Marinobacterium aestuarii: one gene and its partner. The protein of the gene in region 2 interacts with the protein of the main gene of each other region in a pairwise test. Links are inferred from orthologs where the notes say so. Each region holds a gene or a part of one and is shown on either strand. Other genes may lie near its edges.

What was found.
Region 1: the proteins of A8C75_RS13405 (region 2) and lhgO interact in binary tests that used the Escherichia coli proteins (3 or more experiments, as listed by UniProt). The link is inferred for Marinobacterium aestuarii from one-to-one orthologs.

The regions. Positions count from the first base shown.
Region 1 is NZ_CP015839.1:2,753,818-2,757,073, forward strand. What follows is about bases 99-3,036. They hold lhgO (L-2-hydroxyglutarate oxidase), read right to left. Parts: upstream 2,202-3,036; coding sequence 996-2,201; downstream 99-995. Other genes in these bases: A8C75_RS12070 (acyl-CoA dehydrogenase), read right to left, coding at 99-872; A8C75_RS12080 (TRAP transporter permease), read right to left, coding at 2,272-3,036. Outside these bases: more of A8C75_RS12070, read right to left, coding at 1-98; more of A8C75_RS12080, read right to left, coding at 3,037-3,256. UniProt on the Escherichia coli protein: Catalyzes the dehydrogenation of L-2-hydroxyglutarate (L2HG) to alpha-ketoglutarate and couples to the respiratory chain by feeding electrons from the reaction into the membrane quinone pool.
Region 2 is NZ_CP015839.1:3,058,765-3,062,029, forward strand. Bases 306-3,252 are described here. They hold A8C75_RS13405 (peptidylprolyl isomerase), read right to left. Parts: upstream 1,947-3,252; coding sequence 1,665-1,946; downstream 306-1,664. Other genes in these bases: minD (septum site-determining protein MinD), read right to left, coding at 306-338; minC (septum site-determining protein MinC), read right to left, coding at 386-1,126; A8C75_RS13400 (hypothetical protein), read right to left, coding at 1,209-1,442; A8C75_RS13410 (FKBP-type peptidyl-prolyl cis-trans isomerase), read right to left, coding at 2,029-2,511; A8C75_RS13415 (DEAD/DEAH box helicase), read right to left, coding at 2,616-3,252. Outside these bases: more of minD, read right to left, coding at 1-305; more of A8C75_RS13415, read right to left, coding at 3,253-3,265. UniProt on the Escherichia coli protein: PPIases accelerate the folding of proteins. It prefers amino acid residues with hydrophobic side chains like leucine and phenylalanine in the P1 position of the peptides substrates.

The DNA of each region.
Region 1 (3,256 bases), 310 kb from region 2 along the record:
TCGCCTTCGTTGGGACCATTAAGAAAGGCCTGGAGCGCAGGGTAATGCCGCTCGCCAATATTGATGCCGGGGGTATTGGTGGGCACCAGCGCGACTGTAATGCCAATGGATTCGACATCCCCCAGCAGGTGATCGGGATCATAGAGTTTAAAGGCCAGACCCATCAGGGTCGCCACCGGCCCCAGGGTGATATAGCGTTTGCCCCAGCTGACGCGCATGCCCAGCACCTGCTCGCCCTGGTAGTCGCCATAACAGACAATGCCCCGATCCGTCATGGAGGCGGCATCAGAGCCGGCTTCAGGGCTGGTAAGGGCAAAACAGGGAATCTCCCGGCCATCGGCCAGGCGCGGCAGGTAATAGTCTTTTTGTGCATCGGTACCGTGGTGCAGCAGCAGTTCGCCGGGCCCCAGGGAGTTGGGCACCATCACGGTAACGGCCACGGCGATGCTGCGGGACGAGAGTCGCATCACCACCGCAGAATGGGCGGAGGCCGAAAAGCCCAGGCCACCGAATTCCTTAGGCAGAATCATACCGAAAAAACGCTGCTGACGCAGAAAGTCCCAGATGGGCTGGGGCACAGCCCGCTGCTGCACCGTAAGATCCCAGTCATCGATCAGGCTGCACAACTGCGTGACCGGGCCATCCAGAAAGGCCTGCTCTTCGTCACTCAGGCGCGGCGTACCCGAGGCCAGCAACTGCGCCCAGTCGGGCTTGCCGGACAACAGCTGTGCATCCCACCAGAGCCCGCCCGCCTCCAGTGCCTCGCGTTCGGTATCCGAAATGGGTGGCAATAGCGCCTTGATGCGTCGCAGCACAGGCCCGCTGATATAACGCCTGCGCCAGCGCCCGATAACGCCTTGCGTCTGCTGCATGAGCTCGTTCCCCTGCTGCCAAATGTTCAGCTAAGCATAGACGCATTCCACTGCAGTCAGGGGGCTTTGACGGTATACAGGAGCGGCATCACAACTTACAGCTGTCAGCTATCAGCTATCAGCTCAAGCCTCTACCAGCCCCTTAAGCTGCGTGACGATGTGGGCCCCTATGGGTATCGCGGAAGTGGCTGCCGGCGACGGCGCGTTACATACCACCAGCGCGCGCTGGGTGTTGACGAACAGGAAGTCGTCCACCAGAGCGCCATCGGGCGTTACGGCCTGGGCACGGATGCCGGCGGGGTACGGTGTCAGATCTTCCAGTCGCAGCTGTGGGCAGTATTTTTGCACCAGTTTCAGATAACCGCGCTTGAACAGGGAGTTTCTGAACTCGGACAGGCTGGCGCGAAAGTTTTTCAGCAACACCCGGCGCAGGCCCGAATAGCACAGCATCTCCAGACTATCCCTAAGGCTGATATCGGTCTTGCGATAGCCTTCGCGCTTGAACGCCAGCACCGCATTGGGGCCCACGGTCACAGTGCCATCGATCATGCGGGTCAGATGCACCCCCAGAAACGGCAGGTCCGGGTCCGGAATCGGGTAGATCAGATGATTGACGATGCGGTTATGTTCAGGGGGCAGCAAAAAATACTCGCCGCGAAACGGCAGTATCTTGAAGCTCGGTTCAAGCCCCAGCAGCCGCACCACGCGATCCGCCATAAGGCCGGCGCAGGCCACCAGATAGCGTCCCCTGAAAGTACCGCCGCTGGTATTCACCTCTACGCCATCGCTGCTTTCATCAATGGCGGTGACTTCGGTGGCAAATTTAACCGTGCCGCCGGCCGCTTCCACCAGTTTGCCCATCTGCACGGTGATCTCCGTGAAGCTCACAATGCCGGTTGAGGGCACAAGGATGGCTCCTACGCCGCTGATGTTGGGCTCGCGCGCTTTGAGCTGCGTCTCGGACAGCACCTCGATCTCGATACCGTTCTCTTCACATCGAGTAATCAGTGCCTGCATGCGGCGGTATTCGGCCTCATTGGTGGCCACCAGCAGCTTGCCGCAGCTGTCGTACTTGATGCCGTACTGATCACAGAAGGCACGGGTGGCGATATTGCCCTCGCGACAGAAGCGCGCCTTGAGGCTGCCAGGCTTGTAGTAAACCCCGGCGTGAATTACACCGGAGTTATGCCCGGTCTGATGCTGCGCCGGCCCAAGCTCCTTTTCGAGTACCAGTACCGACTGGCCGGGATAGGCCTGCTGCAGCTGCCATGCGGTAGACATGCCGAGGATGCCGCCGCCGATGACGATAAAATCATAGTTATTGTTCATGCATTGCCCTGTGTCTGGGTAAAAAAGGCCGGGTTCAATGAACCCGGCCTTGATCGTTCGGCTAAGTGTCTTAACGAGCGGTCGCGACCGCGCCAATACCGCGACGGCTGTACATAAAGAGCGCGATAAAGACCGCCAGGCCCGCCAGATCCACCGACCACATGTCGTGGGGCCAGAGCATGGCCGTACCGGCCGCACCGCAGATCAGCCGCAAGGGTAGGTTCAGCTTGCTCTCCAGGTGCCCTTCCATAAAGCCCACGAAGGCATAGAGACCGAAGAGCGCGAACACGAACACCCGCATCACTTCTTCCGCCGAGCCGCCAATCAGGTTGGTATAGCCAAACAGCAGCGGCACTACATAGAGGCCCTTGGCGATCTTCCAGGCGGTAAAGCCCGTCGCCATGGGAGGCGTCTTGGCAATCGCTGCCGCGGCAAAGGCCGTAAGGCACACCGGCGGCGTAACGTTGGAATCCTGCGACAGCCAGAAGATAATCATGTGGGCCGACAGCAGCGCCATGGACAGCACCACCGGATCCACCGCCTGGGTCATCAGCTGCCCCATAAAGTCCGGCGGTACCAGCGCCAGCAGCGCCTTGGCATCGATCTCGGACATGGGGGATGCCAGCAGCGCCACCTTCTCCGGATCCACCAGCATAAAGATCATGCGTGCGGCTTCCGGCAGCCCACCGCTGACCATCAGCTCGATCAGCTTGGTTTCAGCGATCAGGTTATAGAGCGCCGGCGCCGACAGGGTCGCGAGCACTATATAGGCCGCAGTCACCGGCAGGCCCATACCCAGCACCAGGGACGCCAGACCCACCAGCAGTATGGTAATCAGCAGGCTGCCACCGGCCCAGTCGGAAATCATCAGCGAAAAGGTATTGCCGATGCCGGTCATGGCCACCACGTTCACCACCAGACCCACAGCCACCAGCAGCATGGCCGTCGTGGCCATGTTGCGTGCCCCCTGGGCCAGGGCATCAAACACCGCTGTAGGGCCCATGGGGTTCTTCGACAGCCAGGATGCCACCACCACCGAGATAATTGAGATACCG
Region 2 (3,265 bases):
AAATCACGGGACAGCTCGTTCAGCACCGCCTGCACGCCTTCCTGACTCAGGGCATCCTTGTCGCGGGTTTGAGAGGCCGGCAGGATGAACAGGTTCGGCGTGCGCTTGTCCTTGATCAGGGCCTGATTGAGAGTTGCTTCCTTGTTGATGACATTAACGAAGTCATACACCACGCGCCGCTCACAGCCCATGATCAGATCAAGGTTACGCAGGCCAACGTCAAAATCGATAATAGCGGTTTTAAAACCCCGTAAAGCAAGACCTGTGCCGATGGCGGCGCTACTGGTCGTTTTGCCCACGCCCCCCTTGCCAGAGGTCACCACGATAATTTTAGCCAACACCCTCTCCTCAATTCTGCCTGCTTCACCCGGTTCGGGAGTATTCATCAAAGCGCATCCACATGCAACGTGTCGTCTTGCAGATACACCTGTGACGGCGCCTTCCAGGTTAGCTCGCGCAAACTGTCGCTCAGTTTGAAATTGCCGGCCACGGACACCAGCTCCGCTTCCAGGCTCTGGCAGAAAATGCGCGCCTGTACATCGCCGCGCACACCCGCCAGGGCGCGGCCGCGCAGGGGACCATATACATGAATGTGGCCATCGGCCAGGATTTCGGCACCTTCACTCACGGCGGCCATAACAATCAGGTCGCTGCCCTCGGCGTACACTTGCTGACCGGAGCGGATCGGGCGGGTAATAATCTTGCTGGGGCGATGTACCAGCTTTTCCTCCACCACGGTTCGCACCACCACCTCAGGCTCAGCTGTCGCCGCGACTTGTGGCGGCGCCGGTTCCGGCACAGGGGCACGTCCGCCCTGCCCGGCTGGAATCAGCACCAGCCCGGTGGCCTCCAGTACATCTCCCAGCGCCGCCGGTGCACCCTTGAATGCCATGGGGCGCAGGCCGAAGTCACGACACAGGGCGATCAATTCCGGAAAATCGATGGGCGGTACATCCGCCTCAAGTTTTTCAAGGCTGATAACCACGGGTGTCTGATGGAAAAACATCGGCGCCTGACGCACCTTGGCACTGAGCTCTGCACTGAAGTCGGCACGGGAATAGCGGTACAGTTCGAGTACGATCGCGGTTACAACACTTCCTTTTAACTGGAAGCTAAGTTGATTCATGCACCTGGTCCTTCTGCTGCGGCACTGCGCCGGCCCTAAAGCCGGTCATTCTACTGAACTTGCGCCATCAAGGGATAGCGACTTACAGCTGATGGTCGTGAATGAAGCTATTGAGGCTGTCGTAGGTCCAGGCTGAACCATCGGGGCAGAGGTGGCCGTGCTCGTTGAGCTTGTCGACCATGACCTTGAGATTATCGCCCTTCTTGCGCAAGCCACGGACAAACCCCATGGCCTCGTCAATGCGAAGCTGACGCGCCGGATCAGGCGCCTCATTGTCCTTCTTGCGTGTTACGACCACCTTGATTGATTTGCTCATGCTGCGTTCCTGCGCTGATGATTATGGGCAATATAATGCCGTTTTAAGACGCGCGGGCGCAAGCCTGTACAAAGTCAGGGACAAGCAACAAGATAGGCGAAAGGCGAAAGGCGAAAGCATAACGAATAACGAATAACGAATAACGAAGATATAACGCGGGGCGGGCATAAACGGATCGAGCACTCAACAGCCGGGCGCCATGGCGACGCCCGGTACGCAGGATCAATCCTTGCGCGCGGTCACTTCCAGCAGGTGGTAACCGAACTGGGTCTTGACCGGACCCTGAACCGTGTTCAGCGGCGCGCTGAATACAACCTGGTCGAACTCAGGCACCATCTGGCCGCGGCCAAAGTTGCCCAGATCACCACCACGGGCGCCGGACGGGCAGTCGGAGAATTCGCGTGCCGCTGCGGCGAAATCGCCACCGGCTTCAATGCTGGCCTTCAGTTCCAGACATTTGGCTTCGCTTTTAACCAGGATGTGACGTGCACTTGCAGTTGCCATATTCGCTCCACTCGCTCTGTTGCGTTTGTCAGGCCCGTCAGCTTCGCCGATCAGGGCGTTGCTGACAACCTTTGGAAATCAATTAATGGTGGTGACCGCCCACACCGTGGGCATGGCCGTGGGAGACTTCTTCGGCGCTGGCGGCGCGTACATCGGTAACTTCAACATCAAAGGTGATCGTCTTGCCCGCCAGCGGGTGGTTGGTATCCACGGTCACCATGAACTTGCCGACTTTCAGGATCTGTACCTGGCGCCCGCCCTGATCTGTCTGCACCGTGGCAACCATGCCTGGGCGCCACTTTTTCGAACCCTGCAGATGCTTGAGCGGAATGCGCTGCTCGGAGTCTTCAGTACGCGAACCATAGGCATCTTCCGGTGCCAGGGTCACACTGAATACGTCGCCGGCACTGTGCCCTTCCAGCGCCTTTTCCAGCCCGGCCATCATGTTCTGATGCCCGTGCAGGTACGCCATAGGGTCGCCCTTGCGGCTGTTTTCCAGTTCGTTACCGTCGGCATCGTGCAGGTTGTAATGGAACTGCACCACGCAATCTTTGGTGATCTCCATCGAGTCACTCCCACCAGTTTTCAAAGCGCGCCAGTATCGTGCAAACGCCGCCGACGGGCAAGCCCCGACGGCGGCGTTTGCAAAAGCGCCATCCCTGTGATCAATCAGTCGTCGTCGGTATCCGGCACCGGCGGCTTTTTGGACCGCAGCATGGGGGCGAAACCATCGTCCGACACCACCTTGCTCTTGGCCCGCCCAGGCCTTGGCCGCTCGACAGCATTCTTGAGCTTGTTGCGCGCCTTGCGCCCCATGGGAGCCGCTGCTGCCTGTACCGGCACACGCGGCGGCTTGACCGGTTCAGGCACCAGCCCCTTAAACTTGCCGACCATGCCCGCAATGGTGGAATACTCGATATCCTGCTGCAGCATGCGACGGATACGCGTCAGGCTATCCCAGTCCTTGGGCCCCACCAGAGAGATGGCATCACCCTTGGCACCGGCGCGGCCGGTTCGGCCGATACGGTGCACATACTCTTCGCTGTGCCGCGGCAGATCAAAGTTGATCACCAGAGACACATTGAGCAGATCGAGCCCGCGCGATGCCAAATCGGTTGTCACCAGCACCTGCTGCTGGCCGCGACTGAAACCATCCATGATGCGATTACGCTCGCTCTGGGCCAGCTCACCGCTCAGTGCTGCGGTTTTGAGGCCGCGTTCGCCAAGCCACTGAGCCAGACGTTCGGTATCACCGCGCGTGGCGGTGAAAATAATGACCTGCAGAAATTTTTCATCCTTCAGCAGATGCGCCAGCAGTG